Regions from separate parts of the Micromonospora sp. LOL_013 genome, predicted to be linked through region 2. Evidence: predicted binding sites of a transcription regulator. Region 2 holds the regulator's gene; each other region holds the start of a gene.
The links. Region 2 encodes HrcA, which represses chaperone genes, less so after heat shock. Its sites were predicted from a motif close to GGTTNGCACNCTCNNNNNGAGNGTGCNAACC; they were not measured.

Region 1: groES (co-chaperone GroES) is a predicted target of HrcA. The motif match lies at 2,090-2,120, and genes of this name have one in related genera.
Region 3: groL (chaperonin GroEL) is a predicted target of HrcA. The motif match lies at 2,881-2,911, and genes of this name have one in related genera.

What each region holds. Positions count from the first base shown of each region.
Region 1 covers NZ_JBHMIQ010000001.1:150,686-156,027, reverse strand. The annotation lists gene groL (chaperonin GroEL) at 1-1,524, opposite strand, end outside; gene groES (co-chaperone GroES) at 1,642-1,956, opposite strand; gene ACFHWS_RS00790 (THUMP-like domain-containing protein) at 2,167-3,402, shown strand; gene ybaK (Cys-tRNA(Pro) deacylase) at 3,449-3,928, shown strand; gene ACFHWS_RS00780 (sugar ABC transporter substrate-binding protein) at 4,208-5,305, shown strand.
Region 2 covers NZ_JBHMIQ010000013.1:87,431-92,772, reverse strand. The annotation lists gene hemW (radical SAM family heme chaperone HemW) at 1-946, shown strand, start outside; gene ACFHWS_RS10985 (DUF4870 domain-containing protein) at 1,036-1,605, opposite strand; gene hrcA (heat-inducible transcriptional repressor HrcA) at 1,998-3,020, shown strand; gene dnaJ (molecular chaperone DnaJ) at 3,091-4,224, shown strand; gene ACFHWS_RS10970 (16S rRNA (uracil(1498)-N(3))-methyltransferase) at 4,268-5,011, shown strand; gene ACFHWS_RS10965 (HIT domain-containing protein) at 5,058-5,342, shown strand, end outside.
Region 3 covers NZ_JBHMIQ010000036.1:33,959-39,300, forward strand. The annotation lists gene paaN (phenylacetic acid degradation protein PaaN) at 1-458, shown strand, start outside; gene ACFHWS_RS22195 (GNAT family N-acetyltransferase) at 529-1,032, opposite strand; gene ACFHWS_RS22200 (serine hydrolase) at 1,227-2,153, opposite strand; gene ACFHWS_RS22205 (cold-shock protein) at 2,390-2,593, shown strand; gene groL (chaperonin GroEL) at 3,103-4,725, shown strand; gene ACFHWS_RS22215 (S8 family serine peptidase) at 4,818-5,342, opposite strand, start outside.

The sequences.
Region 1 (5,342 bases), on a different contig from region 2:
GATCGACGCGGCGTTGCTGACCGCGTTGCGGGTCACCTTCACCGGATCGATGATGCCGGCCCCGGCCAGATCGACGTACTCACCGGTGGCGGCGTTGAGACCGTGGCCCCAGTCGCCTTCGAGTACCTTGCCGACCACGACGTACCCGTCGTAGCCGGCGTTCTGGGCGATCCACCGCAGCGGCTCGTGCAGCGCCTTGCGGACCACCGACACGCCGACCTTCTCGTCGCCGTCGAAGCCGAGGTCGTCGTCGAGCACGGCGGCGATCTGGCTCAGCGCCGCGCCGCCACCGGGGATGGTGCCCTCCTCGACCGCGGCCTTGGTCGCGGCGATGGCGTCCTCGATGCGGTGCTTGCGCTCCTTCATCTCCACCTCGGTGGCGGCCCCGGCCTTGATCACCGCGATGCCACCGGAGAGCTTGGCCAGCCGCTCGGCGAGCTTTTCCCGGTCCCAGTCCGAGTCGGACGCGTCGATCTCCTTGCGGATCTGAGTGACCCGGTCGGCGACCTCGGAGTCGTTGCCGGCACCGTCGACCACCGTGGTGGTGTCCTTGTCGACCACGATCCGCCGGGCCCGGCCCAGCGACTCCAGCCCGACCGCGTCGAGCTTGTAGCCCAGCTCAGGGGCGATCAGCTCGGCGCCGGTCAGGACCGCCATGTCCTGCAGCATCGCCTTGCGCCGGTCGCCGAAGCCGGGGGCCTTGACCGCGCAGATCTTCACGGTCTTGCGTACGGCGTTGACCACCAGGGTGGACAGCGCCTGCCCGTCGACATCCTCGGCGACGATCAGCAGCGGCTTGCCGTCCTGGGCAATCTTCTCCAGCAGCGGCAGCAGCTCCTCGATCGAGGAGATCTTCTGGGTGGTGATCAGGATGTACGCGTCCTCGAGCACCGCCTCCTGCGCTTCGGCGTCGGTGACGAAGTGCGGGGAGATGAAGCCCTTGTCGAACTGCAGGCCCTCGGTGACCTCCAGCTCGGTGGCCAGGGTGGAGCCTTCCTCGACGGTGATGACGCCGTCGCGGCCGACCCGCTCCATCGCCTCGGCGATCAGCTCGCCGATCGTGGCGTCCTGGGCCGAGATCGTCGCGACCTGCGCGGTCGAGCCCTTGTCGGCCACCTCTGCCGCCTTGGCCAGCAGAGAGTCGGAGACCTTCTGCGCGGCCGCGTCGATGCCGCGCTTGAGGCCGGCCGGGTTGGCCCCGGCGGCGACGTTGCGCAGACCTTCACGGACCATCGCCTGGGCGAGCACGGTGGCGGTGGTGGTCCCGTCGCCGGCGACGTCGTTGGTCTTCGTCGCCACCTCCTTGACCAGCTGCGCACCGAGGTTCTCGTACGGGTTGGTGAGCTCGATCTCCTTGGCGATGGTCACGCCATCGTTGGTGATCGTCGGAGCGCCGAACTTCTTGTCCAGCACGACGTTGCGCCCGCGCGGGCCGAGGGTGACCTTGACCGTGTCCGCGAGCGTGTTGACGCCGTGCTCCAAGAGGTGCCGGGCGTCGTCCGAGAAACTCAGGATCTTCGCCATGACATTCCCTTCACAGGCACTAGCCGTCGGCCGGCCGGCGGCTGCCGGGCACCGGCCAACGGGCGACGCCCCGAAGCCCCGGGCTGGGGCTTCGGGGCGTTCAGCACTGGCAGTAGGTCACTTCTCGATGACCGCGAGGACGTCGCGGGCGGAGAGCACCAGGTACTCCTCGCCGGCGTACTTGACCTCGGTGCCGCCGTACTTCGAGTAGATGACCGTGTCGCCGACGTTGACGTCAACCGGGATCCGGTTGCCCTTGTCGTCGACGCGGCCGGGGCCGACAGCGAGGACGGTGCCCTCCTGCGGCTTCTCCTTGGCGGTGTCGGGGATCACGATGCCCGACGCCGTGGTGGTCTCAGCCTCGTTCGCCTGGACCAGGATCCGGTCCTCGAGCGGCTTGATCGCAACCTTGGTCGCGGTAGTCACGGGCATACCCTCCTGGGGTATCTGGTTTTGGTGCCGGCCACGTGGGTAACCGGCGTCAATCTGCCTCATGTCCACCGGGCGGATCCGTCGTCGCGGGTGCCGGACCGCCTGGCGTTTCGCTCACCGGCGGGAGCCGGCGAGCTGGCACCCTCGACCCGAGAGTGCTAACCGCAGATTAGCAGTCGCCTGTGCGGAGTGCTAGCCCGATGGCCGAGCATGGACAATGTCGCGGTGCACCCGGACGAACTGGCCGCCCTGCGCGCCCCGGAAGGCGCGGCCGCGCTGGTTGCCGCGACCGAGGTGCTGGCCGCGCCGGGCGGGGCGGATCCGCTCGCGGCGGCGACCGCACTGCGTACCGCCGGGGTGCCGGCACCGCTGGCGACCGCCGCACTCACCCAGGCCGCGCTGCGCGCCCGCGCGGCCGGCAAGTTCGGCCCGGCCGCCGCCCGGATGTTCTTCACCCGCGCCGGCCTGGAGCAGGCCACCCGGTCGGTGGTCGCCGACCGGCGCGCCGCCCGGTTGCGCGCCGCCGGGGTGCGCCACCTCGCCGACCTGGGTTGCGGTCTCGGCGCGGACACCCTCGCCGCCGCCCGGGCCGGCATCCGGGTGTACGCGGTGGAGGCCGACCCGGCCACCGCCGCGATCGCCGCCGCCAACGTCGCGGCGACCGGGCTGGCCCACCTGGTCGACGTGGTCTGCGCCGACGCCACCGGAGTCGACGTCTCCGGCTACGACGCGGTCTTCTGCGACCCGGCCCGCCGGTCCGGCAGCGGTCGGCGCACCTTCGACCCGGACAGCTACTCCCCGCCGTGGGACTTCGTCCGGTCGTTGGTCGCCCGGGTGCCCTGCACCGTGCTCAAGGTGGCACCGGGCATCGACCACGCGCTGATCCCGCCGGGAGCCGAGGCCGAGTGGGTCAGCGTCGACCGGGAGGTGGTCGAGGCGGCGTTCTGGTGCGGCCCGCTGGCCGACACCCCGCGCCGGGCCACCCTGCTGCGTACCGGACAGCCGGCCACGGACCTGGTCGGCGACGGCGACGAGCCGGTCGACGTCGGCCCGGTCCGGCGCTTCCTGTACGACCCGGACGGGGCGGTGGTCCGCTCACACCTGGTCGCCGCGTTCGCCGCGACCGTCGACGGCACCCTCGCCGACGAGTCGATCGCCTACGTCTACGCCGACGCGCCGACCGACACGCCGTACGGCCGATGTCTGGAGGTCACCGACGTGCTGCCGTTCTCGCTGAAGCGGCTGCGGGCGCTGCTGCGCGAACGCGGCGTCACCCGGCTGGAGATCCTCAAACGCGGCTCCCCGCTCGACCCCGCCCAGTTGCGCCGCGATCTGCGCCTGCGTACCGCCTCCGGGGCCGGCGTGGCGGCGAGTCTGGTGCTGACCCGGGTGGCCGGCGCCCCGACGGCGCTGCTCGCCCACCCGGTGCCGGCACCCGGCCGGTGACCGCACGCGGCCGACGGCGGGCGCCCGGCCGGTAACGTCGCGCGGCATGGCAGGTACCGCGACCCCGGCGACGACGCTGCTGACCAAGCGGCGGATCACCTTCCAACTACACCCGTACCGGGTCTCGCCGGACACCCCGGACTACGGCGCGGCGGTCGCGGCCGCCCTCGGCGTCGCCGCCGAGCAGGTGTTCAAGACGCTGGTGGCGCAGGTCGACGGGGCACTCGCCGTCGGCGTCGTACCGGTCACCGGGGAGCTGGACCTGAAGGCTCTGACGGTGGCGCTCGGCGGCAGGCGCGCGGTGCTCGCCGACCGGGTGCTCGCCGAGCGGACCACCGGGTACGTCCGGGGCGGCATCAGCCCGATCGGGCAGCGTAAACGCCTGCCGACGGTGCTGGACGCCTCGGCGCAGCGGTACGCCGAGGTGTACGTATCGGCCGGTCGTCGCGGGTTGCAGTTGAGTATCACTCCGGGTGACCTCGCAGCGGTGGCTGGCGCCCGGTTCGCCCCGATCGCGGCCCACTGATCCGGTCAGTCGACGGGCAGATGTCCACCGCGTTGCTGAATTGTTATCGCAGGCAACAAAACTGGTGACGTCACCGTCTTGTGCTCGGCACCACAGTCCTAATACGTTGCCGGACACAACAAAAACCGCGATGGCCCAGCTCAGCCCCAGGCCGTTGCCGTCGCCGGCCGGGCCTCCGGAGCCCACCAGCGCCCCGCGAGCCCACGCCCGAGACCGCACGACTCGCACCAGCACAAACCCCTTGTACGCGGAACATCACCCTTCGAAAGGACCCGAGCGATGCGCAAAGGGATCCTCAGCACCGCCGCCGCCGGCGTCCTGCTCGCCGGCGGCCTGACCGCCTGTGGCAGCGACACCGGCAGCGACACCGGCAGCGGCGACACGCCGACTCCGAAGATCGGCGTGATCCTGCCAGACAGCGCCTCCTCCGACCGCTGGGAGACCGCCGACCGGCGCTTCCTGCAGGAGGCGTTCGACGCCGCCGGCGTCGACGCCACCATCCAGAACGCCCAGGGCGACAAGGCCCAGTTCCAGACCCTCGCCGACCAGATGATCACCGACGGGGCCACCGTCCTGATGATCGTCAACCTGGATTCCGGCACCGGCAAGGCAGTGCTGGACAAGGCGAAGCAGCAGGGCGTCGCCACCATCGACTACGACCGGCTCACCCTGGGCGGCTCCGCCGAGTACTACGTGAGCTTCGACAACGAGGCCGTCGGCCAACTGCAGGGCGAGGGCCTGGTCAAGTGCCTGACCGACGCCGGCGTGGAGAAGCCGACCATCGCCACCCTAAACGGCTCCGAGACCGACAACAACGCCACCCTGTTCAAGGCCGGCTACGACGGCGTGCTCGACCCGCTGTACGAGTCCGGCGAGTACGTCAAGGGCCCGGACCGCTGGGTGCCGGACTGGGACAACACCCAGGCCGCCACGCTGTTCGAGCAGATGCTGACCCAGACCGGCGGCGAGATCGACGGCGTGCTGGCTGCCAACGACGGCCTCGGCAACGCGGCGATCTCGGTGCTCAAGCGCAACGAGCTCAACGGTCAGGTGCCGGTCACCGGGCAGGACGCCACCCCGCAGGGCCTGCAGAACATCCTCGCCGGCGATCAGTGCATGACCGTCTACAAGGCAATCAAGGCCGAGGCGCAGGCCGCCGCCGACCTGGCGGTCGCGCTGGCCAACGGTGAGCGCAAGGAGGTCGCGCAGACCGTCACCGACCCGGAGACCAACCGGGAGGTGCCGTCGGTGCTGCTCACCCCGCAGGCCATCTACAAGGAGAACGTCGCCGACGTGGTCAACGACGGCTACGTCACCGCCGAAGAGCTCTGCACCGACGAGTTCGCCGAGCTCTGCGTCGAGGCCGGCATCAGCTGACCGGCGTACCGGCGACCCACCGGTAGCCCCGCCGCGC
Region 2 (5,342 bases):
CGGCGGCGGCACGCCGAGCCTGCTGCCGGCCGACGCGCTGGCCCGGCTGCTCGACGCGATCGACGCCACCTGGGGGCTGGCCGCCGACGCGGAGGTCACCACCGAGGCCAACCCGGAGTCGGTGACCCCGGCGTCGCTGCGGGCGCTGCGGGCCGCCGGCTACACCAGGGTGTCGCTCGGCATGCAGTCGACCGCGGCGGCGGTGCTCGCCGTGCTGGACCGCCGGCACGCGCCCGGGCGCGCGGTCACCGCCGCCCGGGAGGCCCGGGACGCCGGATTCGAGCATGTCAATCTCGACCTGATTTACGGTACGCCGGGGGAGAGCGCGGCGGACTTCGACGAGTCGCTGGCGGCGGCGGTGGCGGCCGGGGTGGACCACGTCAGCGCGTACGCGCTGATCGTCGAGGACGGCACCCGGTTGGCGGCCCGGATGCGGCGCGGCGAACTGCCGTATCCCGACGACGACGTCGCCGCCGACCGCTACCTCGCCGCCGAATCGGCCCTGTCCGGCGCCGGATTCGACTGGTACGAGGTGTCGAACTGGGCCCGCTCGGCCGCCGGCCGGTGCCGGCACAACCTGTTGTACTGGACCGGCGGCGACTGGTGGGGGCTCGGGCCGGGGGCGCACAGCCACGTCGGCGGGGTCCGCTGGTGGAACGTGCGGCATCCCCGGTCGTACGCCGAGCGGCTGGCCGCCGGCCGGTCGCCCGGCCACGGCCGGGAACTGCTCACCGGCACCGAGCAGCAGGTCGAAGAGGTGATGCTGGGGTTGCGTCTGGCCAGTGGGCTGCCGCTGACGCGACTGGCCCCGGCCGGCCGGGTCGCGGCCCGCCGGGCCGGCGACGACGGGTTGCTCGACCCCGGCGCACTCGCCGCCGGGCAGGCGGTGCTGACCCTGCGCGGTCGGCTGCTGGCCGACGCGGTCGTGCGGGACCTGCTGCCGTGAAACCGCTGCTGGGCGACTCTCCGTGGGATGGCCCGTTGTCACCACCGTGACGCCCCCGGAGCCGGTTACGGATCCGGGGGCGAGCGGCGTCACTTGATGAAATTGGCGGACATCGGGTACTTGTACAGCGTCCCCTCGTTGGCCTTCACGCCCGCGATGATCCCGAAGATGATCTGGATCGCGAACACCACCAGGCTGGGGATGAACAGCAGGCACCAGCTGATGAAGAGCAGCACGAAGGCGATCGCCGACCAGAGGATCTGGAAGTTGAGCGCGGCCAGCGCGTGCGCCCGTACGGCCGGTGACTGCTGACCCTTGACCAGGTAGGCGATCAGCGGGCCGACGAAGCCGAGCGGCCCGAAGCTGATGAACGCGCCCAGGGCGCCACCGAAGTGGGCGATCAGCGCCCAGGTCTTGTCGTCGTTGGTGGCGTAACCGGACGGGGGTTGACCTCCGTACGCCGGACCGCCAGGCGGAAAACCGCCGGGCGGGGGGTATCCGCCGGGGGGCGGGCTCGCGCCGCCGGGCTGCGGGGGGTATCCGGGAGAGGAGGCCTCGCCCGGCATCGAGTAGGACGCTGGAGGTGGCGGCGGGGAGTTGGGGTCCTGCGGCATGCCGCCGGGACCGTTCTCCCCTGGTGGGCGAGGTGGTTCAGTCATGCCCGACACGGTAGGGGGAGGGATCAAGCCGCGCCAGTTAGCCCCGCCGACGATTTTCCCGTCCGGGCAGGCCGTCTCCGCTGGTCGGTCGGCTTGTGTGGGGCCCGCCGGCCGGCTTCTCTGGCCCGCCGGCCGGCTTGCGGAGCCCCGCCGGCCGACCGATCCGACCCGGGTGAGTGCGCTTGGTGACATATCGCCCGGTACGCCCCCGCCCGGCGAACTGATCATCGCCGGCCCGGCCCGATCGACGTATGCTGGCACTCACAGCCGGCGAGTGCCAGCAGGGGCGTCGTTGGTCCGGCCACCCACCGGCCGCCGCGACGGCCGGGACCGTAGCCTCGGACCGGTCCGACCGGTGACCGGTCCGACCGGTGCCGGCGAAGGAGGTGCAGATGGGTCTCGACGACCGCAAACTCGACGTGCTCCGGGCGATCGTCGAGGACTACGTCGCCACCCAGGAGCCGGTCGGCAGCAAGGCGCTGGTCGAGCGGCACCAGCTTGGAGTGTCACCGGCGACCGTCCGCAACGACATGGCGGTGCTGGAGGAGGAGGGCTACATTCGGCAGCCGCACACCAGCGCCGGGCGGGTCCCGACCGACCGTGGCTACCGGTTGTTCGTCGACCGGCTGTCCCGGGTGAAACCGCTCAGCCCGGCCGAGCGCAGGGCGATCGAACGCTTCCTCGTCGGCGCCGTCGACCTCGACGACGTCGTGCACCGCACCGTCCGGCTGCTCGCCCAGCTCACCCGCCAGGTCGCGGTGGTGCAGTACCCGAGCCTGTCCCGGTCGTCGGTCCGGCACCTGGAGCTGGTGCCGATCTCGACCACTCGGCTGATGCTGGTCCTGATCGTCGACACCGGCCGGGTCGAGCAGCGACTGGTGGAGCTGCCGGCCCCGATCAGTGCCGACGACGTGACCGACCTGCGTCGGCTGGCCAACGAGAAGCTCGACGGCTGTCGGCTCTCCGACACTCCGCCGTTGGTCCAGGCGTTGGTCGACGAGGTGCCAGCGGACCTGCGACCGGCGATGACCACGCTTTCGACGGTCCTGCTGGAGACGCTGGTCGAGCGGCACGAGGAACGCCTCGCCCTGGCCGGGACCGCTAACCTGGCCAGAGGGGGACTACTCGACTTCCAGGGCTCCCTGCGTCCGATACTGGAGGCACTGGAGGAGGAGGTCGTCCTGCTCAAGCTGATCGGCGAGGTGGAGCCGAGCACCCTGCGGGTCCGCATCGGCGACGAGAACGAGGTTGACAACCTGCGGGCCGCATCCGTGGTCAGCACCGGTTACGGTCCGGGCACCGTTATGGTCGGTGGCCTCGGCGTGCTGGGGCCCACCCGGATGGACTACCCCGGCACCATCGCCACGGTTCGCGCCGTGGCACGCTACGTCGGCGATCTGCTGGCGCAGAACTGACCGGCGGGCAGGATCAAAACGACCCGGCGAACTGCACATGCGAGACTGACACATGAGGACACCAGACGCAGTGGCCAAGGACTACTACGGGATTCTCGGCGTGAGCCGGGACGCCTCCGCTGACGACATCAAGCGGGCCTACCGCAAGTTGGCCCGGCAGTACCATCCGGACGTCAATCCGGATCCGGTGGCGGCTGACAAGTTCAAGGACATCAACGCCGCGTACGAGGTGCTCTCCGACGACCAGAAGCGGCAGATCGTCGATCTCGGTGGCGACCCGTTGGCACCCGGCGGCGCGCCCGGCGGCGGCCCCGGCGGGGCCGGGCCCTTCGTCGGCTTCCAGGACATCATGGACGCCTTCTTCGGGGCGGCGGCCGGCTCCCGTGGGCCGAGGTCGCGGACCCGCCCAGGCGCCGACGCGATCCTGCGCCTGGAGCTCGATCTGACCGACACCGCGTTCGGCGTGGAAGCGCCGATCACCGTCGACACGGCGGTGATCTGCACCACATGCTCCGGCGCGGGCACCGCAGCCGGCACCCACCTGGCGACCTGCGAGGCGTGCGGCGGGCGCGGCGAGGTCCAGTCCGTGCAACGGACCTTCCTCGGCCAGGTGGTCTCGTCTCGGCCCTGCGTCGCCTGCCAGGGCTACGGCACCGTCATCCCGCACCCCTGCACCACCTGTTCCGGCGACGGCCGGGTGCGGACCCGACGTTCGCTGACCGTCAAGATCCCCGCCGGGGTGGAGGACGGGATGCGGATCCGGCTGGCCCAGCAGGGCGAGGTCGGGCCGGGCGGGGGCACGGCCGGTGACCTGTACGTCGAGATCCACGAGCAGCCGCACGACGTCTACTCCCGCAAGGGCGACGACCTGCACTGCCGGGTCACCGTGCCGATGACCGCCGCGGCGCTCGGCACCCGGCTGACCATCCGGACCCTGGACAGCGACGAGCCGGTGGACGTCAAGCCGGGCACCCAGCCGGGTGCCACGCTGCGGCTGCGCGGGCGCGGCGTGCCGCATCTGCGCGGCACCGGCCGCGGTGACCTCTACGTGCACCTCGACGTGCGTACCCCGACCAAGCTCGACGCCGAGCAGGAGCGGACGCTGCGGGAGTTCGCCAAGGCCCGGGGCGAGGAGGTCGCCGAGCTGACCAAGCAGGGCGGATTCTTCTCCCGCATGCGCGACGCGTTCAACGGCCACGGCTGACCCGCCGTCCGGCCAGCGAGCAGCAGCGGAGGACCGATCCGACGTGAGCGCCCCGCTGTTTCTCGTCGACCGCCTGCCGACCGGGCCGACCCACACCCTCGACGGGCCGGAGGGCCACCACGCCGCCACGGTGGTCCGCCTGCGTCTCGGCGAGCGGCTGCGGCTCGCCGACGGGCGCGGCGGCGTCGCCGACGCGGTGGTCGAGGCTGTCGGCCGGCACCAGCTCGACCTGCGGATCCTCGACACCGGGCAGGTCAGCGCCGCCGACCCCCGGCTGGTGGTGGCGCAGGGCATTGCCAAGGGCGACCGGGGTGAGCTGGCGGTGCAGGCGATGACCGAGGTCGGGGTCGACGAGATCGTCCCGTGGGCGGCCGCCCGATCGGTGACCCGCTGGCGCGACGACCGTGGTGCCCGCGCCCGGCGACGATGGGTCGACACCGCGCGGGAGGCCACCAAACAGGCCCGCCGGCCGTGGCTGCCGACGATCGGCGGCTCCGACCAGCAGCCGGCCGAGCCCACCGACGCGGTCGCCGCCCGGTGCACGGCGTCCGCCGCCGGCTTCGTCCTGCACGAGTCGGCGCAGCAGCGGCTGGCCGTCGCCGACCTGCCGACCACCGGGTCGGTGCTGCTGGTGGTGGGGCCGGAAGGCGGGATCGACGACGCCGAGCTGGCCACCTTCGTTGACGCCGGGGCCCGGCCGGTGCGGCTCGGCCCGGCGGTGCTGCGGACGTCGACCGCCGGTGTCGCGGCACTCGCCCTGCTCTCCGGTCGGCTGGGGCGCTGGTAGCGCGGCGGTGGACCGGCCGGACCCGATCACCGCTACCATCCGTCGGGTGAGCGACAACTGTGTCTTCTGCCGGATCGCCGCCGGGGAACTGCCGACCACCCTGCTGTACGACGGGGCCAACACGGTCGCGTTCCGGGACCTCCACCCGCAGGCACCGACCCACGTGCTGGTGATACCGAAGCAGCACCACCCCGACGTCGCCGCCCTGGCCGCCGCAGACCCCGCCGTCGCGGGCGAGCTGCTGGCCACGGCGGCCGCGGTGGCGCAGGCCGAAGGGCTCGCTGCGGACGGCTTCCGGTTGATCTTCAACACCGGCCGGTACGCCGGTCAG
Region 3 (5,342 bases), on a different contig from region 2:
CAGCGGCGAAGCTCGGCGAGCCGGTGCTGGAGTCGCGGGAGATCAGCCACCCGGCGTACCCGAACGCAGTGGTGCGTACCCCACTGGTCGTCAAGCTGGGCGCGGACGCCGACGACGTCTACGGCCGGGAGTGGTTCGGGCCGGTCAGCTTCGTCGTCGCCACCGGGTCCACCGCGCGCAGCGTCGAAGTATTCCGGCGTACGGTCACAGCCCGCGGTGCGCTGACCGCCGGCGTCTACTCGACCGACCAGCAGGTGCTCGCCGACGTGGAGGCCGCCGCGCTGGACGTCGGTGTGCACCTGTCGGCGAACCTCACCGGCGGGGTGTTCGTCAACCAGTCGGCCGCCTTCTCCGACTTCCACGCCAGCGGTGCCAACGCCGCGGCGAACTCGGCGTTGACCGACGGCGCGTACGTCGCCGGCCGGTTCCGGATCGTCCAGTCCCGCCGGCACGTCTGAAACGTCCAGTCCCGCCGGCACGTCCGACCCGCCACGGATGCCGACCGGCCCGGCCAGCTGGCCGGGCCGGTCACGCCGGCCGGCGCATCTGCAACTCGGTCAGGTCCGGCCGGGTCGGGTGTGGCAGACGCACGCCGGTGTCGGCGAAGCCGAGCCGCTGGTACGCCCGTACCGCCCGGTCGTTGCCGACCACCACCTCCAGCAGCAGCTCCGGCCGACCGGTCGCGCGTGACCAGGCGGCGACCGCGTCGACCAGTTCGGCGAGCAGGTTCCGGCCGCGCCAGGCCGGGCTGATGTAGACGGCGAACAGGACGGACACCGACGCGTCGTCCCGCCAGACGTGCGCTCCCGCATGCGCCACGAACCGCCGGCCGGCCGGCTCGCCAGCCGGTGCCGGGCCGGCTTCCGGGGTGGCCGGTCCGGTCTCGGCCACGAACTGGGCGATCAGGTCACCGACGGCGGACCGGGCCGCCCGCTCGGCGTACTCGTGCAGCGGACGGGCCGCCGCGTCGGCGAGCCGCTCGATGAACGCCAGCGGCGAATCGGCGAGCATCTCCAGCCGCAGCGCGCGCATCCGGGCGGCGTCGTCGGCCCGGATCCGCCGGACCGCGGCCACCGGCGGTACGACGTGAGCGGGGCCGGTCCCAGTTTCCACGTCGGCATGCTCGCCCGGCGCGGCTTCGCAGACAACCGGAATCCCGCCTTCGGCCCGGCCCGTACCGGTCACGCCACCAGCCGCCGACGGTCGCGCCCTCGCCGGCAACGGGGTCACGCGACCAGCAGCAAAGCCGTGCCGAGTTGCCGGCAGTAGGCGATGCCGTGGTCGAGCCCCTGCCGCCCGGGGTAGCGGGCCAGCGCGCCGATCACCCAGGTCTCCCCGATCGCGAGGCAGCTGATGTGCCAGAGCCCGTCCTCGTCGCGCAGCAGCCAGCCGTTCTTGATGGCGATGGTGGCCGCGTACTCGGCGGTGAGCGCGTCCCGTGGGCCGAAGTCGCCTGCGCCGCGGACGGCGCGCATCTCGGACAGCAGCCACGGCGTCCACTGCGGCCCGGCCGCCCGTCCGTCGGCGATGCAGCGCCCCAGCCTGGTGACATCGCGGGCGGAAACGACCGTGTTGCTCCACCGGTCGCGCTCCGGGGCCGAGTCGGTCAGCCCGCAGAGCCGTACCATCCGCTCGATGGACTCCCGGCCACCGACCCGGTCGTAGGTGGCGTCCGCGCCGGGATTGTCGCTGTCCCGGATGATCGACGACAGCTGGGCCAGCTGGGGTGTCCGGAGCATGTTGCCCTGCTCGTCGGCGCGGCGCAGGTCGTCGGCAGCCAGCCACACCTTGATCAACGACATGGTGTCGCTCTGCGCGGTGAAGTTCGGTGACCCGGTGATCAGCCCGGTACGCCGGTTCAGCGCCGCCCAGGAGAAGAATCCGTCGGTCGGTGTCGGCACCGGGCCGGCGCGCAGCAACACGCTGCGCTGCTGGTGGTCGTGGTCCTGGTCGGCGACGGTCCAGCCCGGCTCGCGCGGCGGTGGTTTGCCGGCGTCCCCGGGCAGGCCGCCGGTGAACGCCGACAGCACGATGAGTAGCCCGACGGCGGCGGCCGCCGGGTGGCGTTGGCGGACGCGGTCGCGTCGGGGCGCGGTGCGGTCCGACCGTCGGGCGGCCCGGCTGCCAGGCGCGCGATGCCGTCCGGGCTTCACGTTCTGCGGTGTACGGGACACACGTGGTCAACGAAATGTGGTGCCAGGGAGACTTGACTGGGGGTTGATGTCCCCTTTTGGGATAGTGCGGTGCCGTCAGACCTCGTGTAGCGTGCGATTCCGGCTGCTGTACTCGGGCAACCCGTACGAGAGTCCCGATCGGTGGCTCCGGCCGGCGAACACGCCGGTCAGAGGGCCGGCAGAGGCCCGGCACGACAGAAGTGAGGAAGTGCACCGTGGCACAGGGCACCGTGAAGTGGTTCAACAGCGAAAAGGGCTACGGTTTCATCGCGGTCGACGGGGGTCAGGACGTCTTCGTCCACTTCTCCGCCATCGAGATGGACGGTTACAAGGCGCTCGACGACGGGCAGCGCGTCGAGTTCGAGATCGCTCAGGGGCAGAAGGGTCCTCAGGCGGAGAGGGTCCGGGTCATCGCCTAGTCACCCTGCTGGCCGGCGCGGTCACCCTGCTGGCCAACTGCGCGTCCGGTGGCCGGTGCGGCCGCCCGACCGGACGGCGACGTAGCTGATAGCTCGACACAGGTCTGCGCACCCGCAAGGCGTCGGTTCTCCTCGTGGAGCCGGCGCCTTTCATCGTTTCGCCGCCCGGCGATCCTGCCCACCCGATCTTGACCGTGACCGCCGTCTGCGGCCGTGCGGCCCGAAGGGGTACGTCGGGCGGCAAGTTGCTGTTCGCTTGCACTCGACAGGGGAGAGTGCTAAACAAGGATTGGCACTCGCCAACCGGGAGTGCCAAAGGTCGGGGCGGTGGGGCCACCGCCGTCGTCCCGCTTCGCGGGGTGACGGAGATGGCCGGTCGTCGCGGGCTATCCGGCCCGGCCGGCGGACGTCACTGTCATTGGGTAGCGACGTCCGAAGGTGCGTAGAGCAGGCGGCATGGCGGAGCTGACCGGCTCCGGTGCTGCGAGCGTCCAGGAGGACAACGCCGTATGGCCAAGATGATCGCGTTCGACGAAGAGGCGCGCCGCGGTCTCGAGCGGGGCATGAACACCCTCGCCGACGCCGTCAAGGTGACGCTGGGCCCGAAGGGCCGCAACGTCGTGCTCGAAAAGAAGTGGGGCGCTCCCACCATCACCAACGATGGTGTGAGCATCGCCAAGGAGATCGAGCTCGAGGACCCGTACGAGAAGATCGGCGCCGAGCTGGTCAAGGAGGTCGCCAAGAAGACCGACGACGTGGCCGGTGACGGCACGACGACGGCGACCGTCCTGGCCCAGGCCCTGGTCCGCGAGGGCCTGCGCAACGTCGCGGCCGGCGCGAACCCGATGGCCCTGAAGCGGGGCATCGAGGCCGCCGTCGCCAACGTCGCGGAGGAGCTGAGCAAGCTCGCCAAGGACGTGGAGACCAAGGAGCAGATCGCGTCCACCGCGTCGATCTCCGCCGGAGACGCCAGCGTCGGCGAGATCATCGCCGAGGCGATGGACAAGGTCGGCAAGGAAGGCGTCATCACCGTCGAGGAGAGCAACACCTTCGGCCTGGAGCTGGAGCTCACCGAGGGTATGCGCTTCGACAAGGGCTACATCTCGCCTTACTTCTGGACCGACCCGGAGCGGATGGAGGCCGTCCTCGACGACCCCTACATCCTGATCGTCAACAGCAAGATCTCCTCGGTCAAGGACCTGCTCCCGATCCTGGAAAAGATCATGCAGTCGGGCAAGCCGCTGCTGATCATCGCCGAGGACGTCGAGGGCGAGGCGCTGGCCACCCTGATCGTCAACAAGGTGCGCGGCACCTTCAAGTCGGTTGCCGTCAAGGCTCCCGGCTTCGGTGACCGCCGCAAGGCGATGCTGACCGACATCTCGATCCTCACCGGCGGCCAGGTCGTCAGCGAGGAGCTCGGCCTGAAGCTCGACGCGGTGACCATCGACATGCTGGGCCGGGCCCGCAAGGTCCAGGTGACCAAGGACGAGACCACGGTCGTCGACGGTGCCGGCGACGCCGAGCAGATCCAGGGCCGGGTCAACCAGATCCGGGCCGAGATCGAGAAGAGCGACTCCGACTACGACCGCGAGAAGCTGCAGGAGCGGCTGGCCAAGCTGGCCGGCGGCGTCGCGGTGATCAAGGTCGGCGCGGCCACCGAGGTGGAGCTCAAGGAGCGCAAGCACCGCATCGAGGACGCGGTGCGCAACGCCAAGGCAGCCGTCGAGGAGGGCATCGTCCCCGGTGGTGGCGTCGCTCTGGTGCAGGCCGGCAAGACCGCCTTCGACAAGCTCGACCTGGTCGGCGACGAGGCGACCGGCGCGCAGATCGTGAAGATCGCGCTGGACGCCCCGCTGCGGCAGATTGCCGTCAACGCCGGCCTCGAAGGCGGCGTCGTGGTGGAGAAGGTCCGCAACCTGGAGGCCGGCCACGGCCTCAACGCCGCCAACGGCGACTACGTGGACCTGCTGCAAGCGGGCATCATCGACCCGGCCAAGGTGACCCGGTCGGCGCTGCAGAACGCCTCGTCGATCGCGGCGCTGTTCCTGACCACCGAAGCCGTGGTGGCGGACAAGCCGGAGAAGACCCCGGCCCCGGCGGGTGCGCCGGGCGGCGGCGAGATGGACTTCTGAGTCCAGCCACGCCGTAGTAGCGACAGAACCGCAGGGCGGTTACCGGGCAGCTTCCCGGTAACCGCCCTGCGGCGTCTCCGGCCCAGCGGCGATCAGCCGCCGGACCGGGCGGCCTGCACCGCCGCGTACGCGTCGACCAGACCGGCGCCGGTGAGGTTCGCCGGGTCACCGCAGCTGTCACCGCCGCCGAGGCCGGCCTCGGCGGCGGTCTGCCGCAGGATCCGCGCCGTGCCGTCCAGGTCACCAATCAGCTCCGGTCGCGCCGACCACAGCAGCGCCACCACCCCGGCCACCTGCGGGGTCGCCATCGACGTACCGTCCAGCGCCGCGTACCCGCCGCCGGGCATCGCCGACAGCACGTCGGCGCCCGGTGCCACCAGGTCCGGTTTGACGGTGCCGTCCGGCGCCGGGCCCCGGCTGGAGAAGTCGGTAACCTCCCGGTCGGCGTCTACCGCGCCGACGGTCAGCACATCGGTGTACGGGGCCGGCGGGTCATCGACCGAGCTGCAGAACGGGCCGGTGTTGCCGGCCGCGGCCACCATCATCAGCCCGGCGGCGGCCAGCGCCTCGGAGGCCGGCCGCAGCGAACTCAGGTCGCAGCCTTCCAGCTCGGGGCA